3 regions of the Shewanella maritima genome follow, and region 3 is predicted to be linked to each of the others. Evidence: predicted binding sites of a transcription regulator. Region 3 holds the regulator's gene; each other region holds the start of a gene.
The links. The regulator LexA, encoded in region 3, represses DNA repair genes until DNA is damaged. The targets are predictions, from matches to a motif close to TACTGTATNNNNATACAGTA.

Region 1: a site for LexA is predicted at 1,964-1,983, ahead of imuA (translesion DNA synthesis-associated protein ImuA). Genes of this name have one in related genera too.
Region 2: a site for LexA is predicted at 1,915-1,934, ahead of EXU30_RS02555 (DNA topoisomerase III). Genes of this name have one in related genera too.

Annotation. Positions count from the first base shown of each region.
Region 1 covers NZ_CP036200.1:3,103,671-3,107,767, reverse strand. The annotation lists gene EXU30_RS13265 (Y-family DNA polymerase) at 1-1,260, opposite strand, end outside; gene imuA (translesion DNA synthesis-associated protein ImuA) at 1,276-1,956, opposite strand; gene udp (uridine phosphorylase) at 2,316-3,074, opposite strand; gene EXU30_RS13250 (HP1242/YdcH family protein) at 3,441-3,656, shown strand; gene EXU30_RS13245 (hypothetical protein) at 3,767-4,097, opposite strand, start outside.
Region 2 covers NZ_CP036200.1:590,127-594,223, reverse strand. The annotation lists gene EXU30_RS02570 (dihydroorotase) at 1-161, shown strand, start outside; gene EXU30_RS02565 (DapH/DapD/GlmU-related protein) at 233-793, shown strand; gene EXU30_RS02560 (CobW family GTP-binding protein) at 783-1,802, shown strand; gene EXU30_RS02555 (DNA topoisomerase III) at 1,951-4,008, shown strand.
Region 3 covers NZ_CP036200.1:2,895,502-2,899,598, reverse strand. The annotation lists gene plsB (glycerol-3-phosphate 1-O-acyltransferase PlsB) at 1-1,278, opposite strand, end outside; gene lexA (transcriptional repressor LexA) at 1,520-2,137, shown strand; gene EXU30_RS12440 (SulA-like leucine-rich domain-containing protein) at 2,134-2,646, shown strand; gene coxB (cytochrome c oxidase subunit II) at 3,080-4,097, shown strand, end outside.

The sequences.
Region 1 (4,097 bases), 210 kb from region 3:
AGGATAAGGCTGTAAGGTCACATGTTCATTGAGCGCAACAGGCGTTGCCAACATAACGCTGGGGCGTAGGGGAATATCACCATTTAACTCATTCGATACCGTAAAAGGTGGGCATAGCTGATTTGCCAGCTCAGGGCGATGGTCTTGACCTATGCTAAGTCCTTGCACTCTATCTTCGCCTAATTTAGCAGTTAAAATCGATACTAACTCAGTGGCGCTAAGGCTGCCTTGAGAGCCTTGAAATAAATCATTACGCTCAGCGTATTGATTCACCACCCGACTTGCCTTAACGCTAACGCCAATCACAGGCGCGGCTAGATCAACCGACTCCAGGCACAAATTAGTTAGCTGCCACCACTTACTGGCTTTGTACTCACCTTGCGCCGCAGCTACTGTTAATTGCAGATCATCTTTATCACGCAGATGCAGAGTAATTAATAACTCACAAGCTAGCTTGTCCCTTAGTTTTAAATAGGTTTCGAGTCGCTTATAGAGCTTGGTGATGGGCTTTTCTAGAAACTGTAAATTCGACACTTCATAATAAAGCTCAAGATATTGCTCAAAAGCCTCGGCAGGAATGTAAAACTCAACCTTGTGCTCAACCGTGCCTGTAAGCCGAGTAATATAATTAACCACATTAAGATTAAAACGCTTGGATAAATCAGCCAGCGGTAAGCGCAACAAGTCACTAAATTGCTGCACTCCAACCTTTTGCAAACTGGTAATGGCTTTAGGCTCAAGATCGGACTCAATCAAGGCGCATTTAGCTACCTGAGCGTTAAGCCAGTCTTTATTGTCACTGACCTGATTAACCCCCTTTCGCGCCAACATACGTGCGCCATAAGGCGATAAACCAGTGCAGTAGTGAAACTCCACCGTAAAGTGCTTTAAATGGCTCTGCAACTTTTGCCAGTACTGACCTAAGTCTTTATACAAGGTCAGCATATTACTGACTTTAACTAGCAAACCATTTGGTGGATAAAGGGCAATATCGGCCGTTACCAAATACAGCCAACGGGCGATTTGCTTAAGCGTTTTAGCTTCGGTGGCTTCATCATAAGGTAAGACTTGTAAACTAGTGCACAAGGATGCCGCGCTACCTAAACCCATACCCAGCTGTATGCCCTCTTGCTTAGCCGCGCTCGTTAACTGCACCACCTCATTTTGTCTGCCATCAACAATGATCAACGGCAGCTCGCAATCATGATACAAGGTGTCGCGCTGCAAAGAAGGAAAGTGAAGATACAACCACAAAGCCATAATACTCTCGCAATACTAACCAGTTTGCACTTGCGGAAATGGGATTAAATTATCTGGCAGTGCTTGCTGAGTTAAGCTTGGCCAGCGATCAACCATATTGATGTGAAATGCCTCAGACGGCCAACCGCACTTACGCTTATTAATTTTTACCGTCACGCCCTTAGCATGGGTTTGTAAAGATAGGCTTAAATCAAAAGGTAGCGATAACGACTCAGCCTTACCCTCACGTAGAATAAACTGCCGGCAATTACCGGTCTCACTTGCCACCTGCAAACGCTTAACATGATGAATTTCAAGCGCTTGATAACTCCACATCAACACGCTATGGCAAGCACCACTTCGCAGACACTGCTCCGCAGTCCACAGTGCCTGCTGCTGATCTTTTGGATAGATGGTCAGCACCTTATCTAGCTCAATACCTTGAGCCGCAAGCGCCTGCGCCGAAATCAGCCCTTGAGGAGCAATAAACACAATTAACCGTTGCTGCACTTTTGCCTCAGCCAAAACAGGCATAAGCAAACGCAGCTCGCCAACACCTGACTCACTCTGAATTTCAGTCACACCTGTCGTATGAAAACCACCAGCCAAATGCTCATCTAGCTCAGTAAACCCAGTCGTTGTTGCCTTAGGAGCAACCTGAGCTGAGCCCTGCCACACAAGGTGCTGATGTTGAAGTAGCTCAATTAAATTAGTCATCACAAATACCTGTATACTTATACAGTATAACTAATAATGAGCTATTTGCTAAATAAATATCTTTTCTATAAAAGGATGCCCTTATAGCAACTCTTTCAGCAAAGTTTTATCTGCAAACCATAGATAAAGTTATTCAGGGGAAAACATCTAGGGTATTAAAACCTTATGACGAACGTGGCTTTGTGTTAGCCAGATCTGAAGCACACTAAAAGTTATAGGCAAAGCCTAATTGATGATAACCACCGACTGAAGTAGATGGTTTAGGGGTCAAAACAAAAAAGGTGCCGAGGCACCTTTTATTTGTAACGCTAACTTTAGTCATAACATTGATTTTGGTTATGACGCTGACTTATGAAAACTTAACTAAGCAGTTTCTTCGCCGCAGCAACAACAATCGACACCGCACTGGTCTCGGTTTGCTTCATGGTCACTTCATCAGGAATTTCTTGCTGGGTACGGTTTACAATGACACCAGCAACACAAGCTGCGCGCCAACCTTGCGACGCACACATGGTAAATAACGTAGCTGACTCCATCTCATAGTTAAGTACGCCCATGGCTTGCCATTCTTTCATCGACCCTACAAAACGCTGAGTTACGCGACCAGACACAGTGTCATAACGCTCTTGTCCTGGGTAGAAAGTATCTGATGAGGCTGTGATACCAATATGAGGCTCAAGACCAGCATCACGACTCGCTGCAACCATGGCAGTAGTACAGTCAAAGTCTGCCGCGGCAGGGAACTCTAGCGGCGCAAAGTGCAAGCTGGCACCATCAAGGCGCACCGATGCTTGAGTCACAATCACATCACCCACGTTTACATGTGGTTGAATTGCACCTGTTGTGCCTACACGAAGGAAAGTATTAACTCCTAGCTGGGCTAGCTCTTCAACAGCAATCGACGTTGAAGGCCCACCAATACCTGTTGAACACACAACCACAGGCTTACCATCTATGTAAGCTAGGTATGAGGTGTATTCACGGTGGCTGGCAAGAAAAGTGGCATTTTCCATCAGCTCTGCGATGCGTTTAACCCGCTCAGGATCACCCGGCACAATTGCCAAAGTGGCACCATCTAACATGCTTTTTGTTAATCCTAAGTGAAATACATCAGACATGTTGAACCCCTATTATCTTATTTTTGAAACGACCGTTCACGAAACTTTAACTTAGTCTACACCATAAAAAGGTTAACTGGATCACACAAGTTGACTTAGCTAGTTTGAATGTTCGCGATATATCATGACAAGCTAATGACAGTTATAGGCTCAAAAGATAACTATCCCACTCGCATTTTTCACTTGCTAATCATTCACTAAAGGTTTTGTGTACTAAGGCGAACACGAGTAAGTAACACGCCAAATCCATTAACAAAAAACAAACAAAATTTTGATGTAAATCAAGCTAAACCTGACTGGATAAGCATAGTCTGAAGTTAACAGTCTTCGCTTTAACTTTGACCTATAACCTAACAGGAGTTGCCTATGTTTCCAGAGCATCGCGAGCTGATCACTAAACTAAAAACCACTGACGCCCACTTCCTTAAAGTATTCGACGAACACAATCGTCTAGATGAAGAAATCAAAAAGCAAGAGGCTCATGCGAGTAGTGACACTACGCCAGATGTGAAATTACTAAAGTCTAAAAAGTTACACCTTAAAGAAGAGATTTACGCCATCTTGCTGAAGCATCAAAACTAGTGAAAACACAGCGCAAGTTAAAACAAAAAAGGACGCATAAGCGTCCTTTTCTATTCTGAGTAAAATTAAGTTAAGTCAAACTAAGTTGACTAGCACTAAGGCTTCGAAGCCTATTTCAATGCTTGTTTAAGTTCATCAGCGCTTTCAAAAAAGCTAACACTTTTCACTTTGAAGTTATCAAGCTCAATTAAGGTCGCGGCTTTCTCCTCTACAGGTAGACTTGCTGTCACCTCACCTTCTCTATCAAGCCCAAGTACAAAGTCATAATCCTGCATCTTAGGGATAGCCACAAAACGCGCGATTAGCGATGGCATACCGCTAATATCGGCGAAGTAGACTAGCTTGCCACTTGCCGCCACTGGGTTTTCAGTTAACGCCTCTTGCACGACTTCACCGCCAGCCATGTCTTTACTAAACAACAAGTATTGGGTTTGCTCTTCT
Region 2 (4,097 bases), 2.3 Mb from region 3:
CTGATGAAAACTGCTTATATCACTGCAACTGGACCCCATTTGCTGGCCATGAATTCACATCACGCATTGCAGGCACCTGGGTAAATGGTCAGCAGGTATTTGATGGCGACAAGCTTATTGAAGCGCCAAATGCTGCAATGGCATTAGCGTTTGAGCGGTGATTTGTCATACCAATTGGGGTTAGCGCTTCTGAATAAATAAAACGAATAAAACAACATTAACGAGAATTGTCATGCTAAGAAAAAATCCAACTGGGCACATGCCTGTAGTTGCAGAAACCGCGTTTATTGATCCTACCGCCATTATTTGCGGCAAAGTCATCATTGAAGAAAACGTATTTGTTGGCCCTTATGCGGTTATCCGCGCTGATGAAGTGAACGCACAAGGCGACATGGAGCCAATTATTATCAAGCGCGACACCAATATCCAAGACGGTGTGGTTATTCACTCAAAAGCCGGCGCGGCGGTAACCATTGGCGAGCGAAGCTCTATTGCCCATCGTTCAATTATCCATGGCCCATGTGAAGTGTGCGACGATGTATTCATTGGTTTTAACTCCGTAGTGTTCTCTACCAAAATTGGTAAAGGCTGCGTTATTCGCCATAACAGTGTGGTTGATGGCTTAGACTTACCAGAGCAGTTCCACGTGCCGCCAATGACTAACATCGGCCCAGATTTTGACTTAAACACCATCTCTAAAGTACCACCAGAGTATTCAGCATTTTCTGAGTCTGTCGTTTCTGCAAACCATACCCTGGTTGAAGGTTACCGGAGAATTGCTAATGAGCTCTAACCCTATCTCTCAGGTACCTACCAACATCATTACCGGCTCTCTTGGTGTGGGTAAAACCTCAACCATTATGAGCCTAATGAAGCACAAGCCAGAGCATGAACGCTGGGCAGTGTTGGTGAATGAGTTTGGCGAAATCGGTGTAGATGGCAGCTTGTTTCAAGGCCAGCATGCTGAGCAGCAAGTCTTTATCCGAGAAGTACCCGGCGGTTGTATGTGCTGCGCCGCAGGTTTGCCGATGGAGATCGCGTTAAATCAACTGCTCAGCACTGCTAAGCCAGACAGATTATTGATTGAGCCAACAGGCTTAGGTCACCCTAAAGAAGTGCTTGAGGTGTTGTCATCTGAGCATTACCGCCAGGTATTGTCGCTGCAACAAACCATCACTTTAGTTGATGCCCGTAAACTAGCTGAGCCTAAATACACTGAGCACGATACGTTTAATCAGCAAATCGCTATTGCTGATGTGATTGTTGGTAACAAGCAAGATCTGTATCGCGCTGATGAAGCCGAGCAACTCATTGCTTATGTCAATCAGGCTAACCCTGATACGAAAGTGATTTTTGCCGAGCATGGTAAATTGCCGCTAAGTGCGCTTGAGGGTAAAACTCAAGGCTTATCCAACAGTTCACATCATCATCATCACCATCATCACGGCAAACCTAAACCACTCGCGTGTGATCTGCCTATGCCAGAGAGCGGCGTGATTAAAGCAAGCAATCAAGGCGAAGGCTACAACAGTGTCGGCTGGCGTTTTGCGCCAGATAAAGTGTTCTCGCGTCAGTCATTGGTGCGCTTATTAGTTGATTTAGTGGTAGAGCGTATGAAGGCCGTATTTATCACCGACATGGGAGTATTTGGCTACAACTTAACGCCAGACGGTATTACCGAAATTGAGCTTGATGAATGCTTCGAGAGCCGTATTGAGTTGATTTCGCAAGCTAATGCAGCCGGCAAAAGTACCATTGACGATGGCATGGAATCTCAGTTGCTGGCATGTTTGGTTGATTAGCAAGCTAAAGCATTTGTAAGCCTTTTTCGGCGTGAGCGCAAAGCACCTAGATTTAATCAAATCAGCTGTTGTTGATTGTTGCTATTGCGCTTTACCGCTTCGCTGGGTAAAGTACTGTCAATTCATACAGTGCTTTGTCCAGTTTTCTATGCGTCTATATATTGCCGAAAAACCAAGTCTTGGTCGCGCTATTGCCGATGTGCTACCTAAGCCACTTAAAAAAGCTGAGGGGTTTATTACCGCGGCTAACGGCGATTGCGTGTCATGGTGTATCGGTCACTTGCTTGAGCAAGCCGAGCCAGATGCCTATGACGACAAATACAAATCCTGGCGTATTGAAGATCTCCCCATAGTGCCTGAAAAATGGCAGCTCAAACCTAAGCCGAAAACCCGTAGCCAATTAACCGTACTGCGTAAGTTAGTCAAACAAGCCAATGAGCTGGTTAACGCTGGCGACCCAGATAGAGAAGGGCAGTTGCTGGTCGATGAGGTCATCTCCCATTTAGGCGTTAAGGGCGACAAGCTTGCCAAGGTGCAGCGCCTATTGGTGAGTGACTTAAACCCAAGCGCGGTAAAAAGGGCACTTGGGCAACTGCGCAGTAACCGTGAGTTTGTTCCACTATCAACATCAGCATTGGCTCGTAGCCGTGCCGACTGGCTATATGGTATGAACATGACCCGCGCCTATACCATTCAAGGTAAAAAGGTTGGCTATCAAGGCGTGTTGTCAGTTGGGCGTGTACAAACGCCAGTACTTGGCTTAATTGTCCGCCGCGATGAAGAAATCACAAACTTTCAACCTAAGCCGTTCTATGAGGTGTTAGCGCATTTATCTGACGTAAATGAGTCAGAACCTAGCTTTAGCGCCAAGTGGCAACCTAGCAAAGCTTGTGAACCCTACATGGACGAAGATGGCCGTGTGCTTGCTAAAGGGTTAGCGCACAACGTGGCAGGCAGAATTACCGGTCAACAAGCCAAAATCACTAAGCTTGAATGCAAAACCAAAAAGCAAAATCCACCGCTGCTTTACAGTTTATCGTCACTGCAAATCGACGCCGCTAAACGCTTTGGTTTAAGCGCCAAAGCTGTGCTTGATACCTGCCAAAGCCTGTATGAAAAACATAAACTTATCACGTACCCGCGCTCAGATAGTCGTCACTTACCTAAAGAGCAGTTAGCACTTGCTCCTGCTGTTACCCAGGCTATATGCGCCAATGCGCCGCAACTCACTCAAGGAATCGACAGTCCAGATTTATCTTTAGTCTCTAAAGCCTGGAACGACTCAAAAGTCGATGCGCACCACGCCATCGTCCCAACCGAGAAAAAGGCAAATTTAGCCTCGCTTACTCGCGATGAAGCGAACCTTTACCAACATATCGCTCGCCAGTATTTGGCGCAGTTTTATCCGGCTTACGTATATGACGAAACTCAAGTCGAAATAGCGATTCAAGGCGGCAGATTCACCACCAAAGCTAAAGTCGACAAATCACTCGGTTGGAAACAGCTATTCCCCGCAAGCAGCAGTGCAGTGAAAAACGGCACTAAGGATGATGCTGCCAGTGGGGATGGTGAAGAACTGGCCAAGCTGCCTAAACTCACTCGAGGTCAGGTGCTGTTTTGTCATCAAGGTGAAGTGGTAGAAAAAGTGACTCAGCCACCTAAGCACTTTACTGATGCAACCTTGCTTAGCGCAATGACCGGCATTAGCCGTTATGTCAGCGACGCAGAGATTAAAAAGACTTTAAAAGAAACCGATGGTTTGGGCACTGAAGCAACTCGGGCAGGAATTATCGAGCTGCTGTTTAAACGTGGCTTTGTTGTGCGCTCAGGCAAAGCGATTATAGCGACCGAGGTAGGCAAAGGTTTAGTTCACAGCTTGCCTGAGTCGGCTACCTTGCCTGATATGACAGCGCTGTGGGAGCAAAGCCTAGATGCCATAAGCCAAAAACAGTTACGCTACGACAGCTTTATGCAGCCATTGGTTAATCAAGTATCTCATCTTGTCTCTCAAGCAGCAGCCCATATTCCTACGGCATTACAAGGCGTTAAAGCGCCAGCTAAAAAATCTTGGGCAAGGGCGCAAAAACAGCAAGAAAAGGTCGCAAAAGCTACAGTAAATCTAGTGCTTCAAATGCTAAAGCTGCATCAAAAACAACAACGACAAAAAAGCCTGCTTCAAAGCGAGCAACTGCGCGTCAATAGCTAGCCTAATGCAAGGAGCTTTAACGCGCTCTTTATTAATAAGAGATAGACAAAAATAGCCGTTAGAAACCGGTTTATTATCCCGAGTTGAGG
Region 3 (4,097 bases):
ATAAACTGGTACTAGCGTGACAGGTCTTTCAATGCCGCGCAGCACACTGTTAACTGTCATCGCCAACATACCGGTTTTTGGTGCTAGCAAGCGCCCGGTGCGTGAACGACCACCTTCGGTGAAGTACTCTACAGAGTAGCCCTTGGTAAACAGCTGATCTAAATACTCACGAAATACTGCGGTGTATAACTTGTTTCCGTTAAAGCTGCGGCGAATGAAGAAGGCGCCGCCGCGGCGGAACATAGGTCCTGCTGGCCAGAAGTTAAGGTTAATACCTGCAGCAATATGCGGCGGTACCATACCTTGATAGTAAAGGATGTACGACAGCAGCAAGTAGTCCATGTGGCTGCGGTGACAAGGTACATACACAATCTCGTGGCCGTCATGGTGTAATTGGCGAACTTGCTCAGCGCCGCGAATTTTAATGCCACTGTAGAGCTTATTCCACAGCCAGGTTAAAAAGCGCTCAGCGATACGAATTAAACTGTCTGAATAATCTGCCGCTATCTCATCAATATATTTAACCGCAGTTTCCTTTGCCTTCTCCTCTGATACTTTCTTGTTGGCAGCCTCTTCCTTAATCGCTTTTTGTACCGCTTCAGACTTCAGTAATGAGTCAAACAATGAGTTACGATTTGGCAGCTGTGGCCCGGTCATCACCTTGCGTTGACGACCAAAGTGTACCCGAGCAACACGGGTAAGCTTTTGCGCGATGGCTTTATCACTGCCATGCTCATCTGCCATAAATCTAAGTGATACAGCATTTGAGAACTGCACGAAGTTATGACGACCTAAAAACATAATCATCAGCCACTTGCGTAACCAGGTTGGACTCTGACGCTCTAGTACTGCCGCTTTCATGGTGTCATCTTCTTTGCCCGGCGTACGCCCCCAATACAGGCTCACTGGCACCAGCTGAATATCTAATTCAGGACGCTGGCGGTGCACAGTTAACAGATTGGTAAAATAGCTCAGGAACTTGTCACCACTTTCTCGGCGACCAAAAATCGGCTTACGTCCTTCAAGGCAAACAATCCTAGGCACCGTCAAACCGTCAATTTCTAGCGGCTCATAGGGGCTTGGCATACCAAAGCCTGAGGTGATTTCACTTAATGCAGCGGTGTCGCTAATCGACTCCGTCTTCATCACGTAAACAATGGGCTTATCTTTATCGAGATTTAAGTCATCAAAAGGATCTTCAGGAACAACAATCGTGTGTACCATCCACTTTTGAACCCAGCGCAACGCGCGTAATACTAGCGAATCTGGTTTTGACATAGTTGTGATTATGAATTCTACGGACAAATAATGCCGCATAGGATAACAGAATATCGTCGGCTAACACTATGAGTTATCAATCGTTAATCAAACCACCAGCACACAGTAGTTTTCAGAGCACACTGACTCAGAGTTCGCTAACTCACTAATAGCCTTTCGAAAAAATAATATTGGTTAATACTTGCACGAACCCAAACACTGTATATAATGACAGTCACTGTATAAAAAAACAGGATTCAACATGAGACCATTAACGCCGCGCCAAGCAGAAATTTTAGAGCTAATTAAAACCAATATTGCAGAAACTGGCATGCCACCTACTCGTGCAGAGATTGCCAAGCGTCTTGGGTTTAAAAGTGCCAACGCTGCTGAGGAGCACTTAAAAGCGTTAGCTCGTAAAGGCTGTATTGAAATCATGCCTGGTACATCTCGCGGTATTCGCCTCCCTCAAGACGAAGAAGCGCAAAACGATGGTCTGCCGTTAATTGGTCAAGTTGCTGCGGGGGAACCGATTTTGGCGCAGGAACATGTTGAACAGCATTACCAAGTTGACCCAGATATGTTTAAACCTTCTGCTGACTTTTTACTACGCGTGCGCGGCGACAGTATGAAAGACATTGGTATTTTAGAAGGCGACTTACTTGCGGTGCATAAGATGCAACAAGCAAGAAATGGTCAAGTGGTTGTCGCTCGTGTTGAAGATGATGTCACAGTAAAACGTTTTGAAAAGAAAGGTAATACAGTACTGCTACATGCTGAGAATGAAGACTACTCTCCAATCAAGGTCGACTTAACCTGTGAGAGCTTAACCATCGAAGGCTTAGCGGTTGGTGTGATTAGAAATGGAGATTGGTCATGAATAACTTAATGGGAAATTCACCTCGCCACCCTGGTATGTGGACTGATAGCTCAACAAGCTGCACCGATCTTCAAGTACAACCTAGCATTAATACTGTGCGCTCAAACACTCAAGGTGAGCAGGAGCTAAAAGCCCTTGCACCACAACTTGCTACGCTGAGTTTTCAAGGTCGCTGGATTGTACTTATCAATCCTCCACATATTAGCTACAAACAACTGCTTGCTAACGCAGGCGTCCGCACTGACCGGGTATTGTTGGTGCATGCAAAAGATGAAATTGAAACCCTCTGGGCCACTGAAAAAGCCCTTACCAGTGGTACATCTAGCGCGGTCGTTAGCTGGACCAGCAATCTAGATGACCGCGACAGTCGCCGTCTGCAACTGGTAGCAAAAAGTGCTCGCGCGCTTGGTCTAGTTATCCAGGAGCAACAAGCAAGCGAACATGCTAATCAAGCTGTTAACCCAGCAAGTATCACTGGCAAAATGAATAATTTCGCAGCAATTCATTAATTTTTTATTGCGAATAGAACTCAAGCCCTGCCACAGTTGCAGGGCTTTTTGTTGCTTTTTTTAAGCCATTTTTCAAGCTATTACCGACAAAAGTGATCTTGATCAATATTTAAACTGCAAGTAATGTTAAATCAAGGTGGCTGATTTTTACGCGCCATCTGAATATAAAAAACGTGAATCCACATAGATTGGAACACGTCAAATCAGAGTTGATAAATTCAGTCGTAGGTATCTCGAGCGGTAAACACCCGTAGTCGTGCAGCAGTAATGCTAACCAAGCCATAGTGCTTATTAGCATCGAAGTATTCTCACCGCCATCGATACTTTGAAGTCATCAAGCTTTTTTGGGAACCGAAGAGTTTGCATAGAGCAGAGACTTACTGTGTGACTCTTCTTTGTAGTTGCTATTCGCAATTGGCAGAGGAGAAGTCTTGTGAAGCAATGGTTGTATTGTGCGCTATTGGGGTTACTAGTTGTAGTAGCACCGCGCCTTGGGGCAAGCGAAATGCCCCTAAACATGACCCAAGGTGTCACTAATATTAGTGGTCAAGTGTATGACCTACACATGATCATTTTGTATATTTGCTGCGCCATTGGTTTTTTGGTGTTTGGAGTAATGATTTACTCCATGATATTCCACCGCAAATCAAAAGGCGTTGAACCCGCTAAATTTCACCATAGCACCAAAGTTGAGGTGATATGGACGGTTATCCCTTTCCTTATCCTTATCGGTATGGCTATTCCAGCGACCAAAACTTTGATCGCCATGGAAGACCCATCGAATGCTGACTTAACGATTAAGGTAACGGGTTCACAATGGAAGTGGCATTACAGCTACTTCAATGAAGACGTCGAGTTTTTCAGCGTACTATCGACCCCAAGAGATCAAATCGAGGGCGACGCCACCAAAACCGATACCTACCTACTGGAAGTAGATAAACCTCTAGTCATCCCTACCAATCGTAAAGTGCGCTTTTTAATGACTTCAGATGATGTGATTCACTCCTGGTGGGTACCCGCATTTGCCGTTAAAAAAGATGCTAACCCAGGATTTATTAATGAAGCCTGGACCAAGGTTGATAAGCCTGGCACTTACCGCGGGCAATGCGCCGAGCTATGTGGTAAAGACCACGGCTTTATGCCGGTGGTGGTTGAAGTATTACCAGAAGCTGAATTTGATGCTTGGTTAGCTGACCAAAAACTAGCAGCTAAACAGGCCGAAGTAGAAGCCGCCGCATCGCTTAATAAGACCTTGTCGATGGAAGAGCTGATGGCTCAAGGCGAGCAGGTTTACCTTGCGAGCTGCGCGGCTTGTCACCAACCTAACGGCGCTGGCCTTCCGGGTGTGTTCCCATCACTTATTGGCAGTCCGCTGATTAAGGGCGATGTGTCAGCTCACATTGATATCGTAGTTAACGGTAAACCCGGCACGGCTATGCAGGCATTCAATA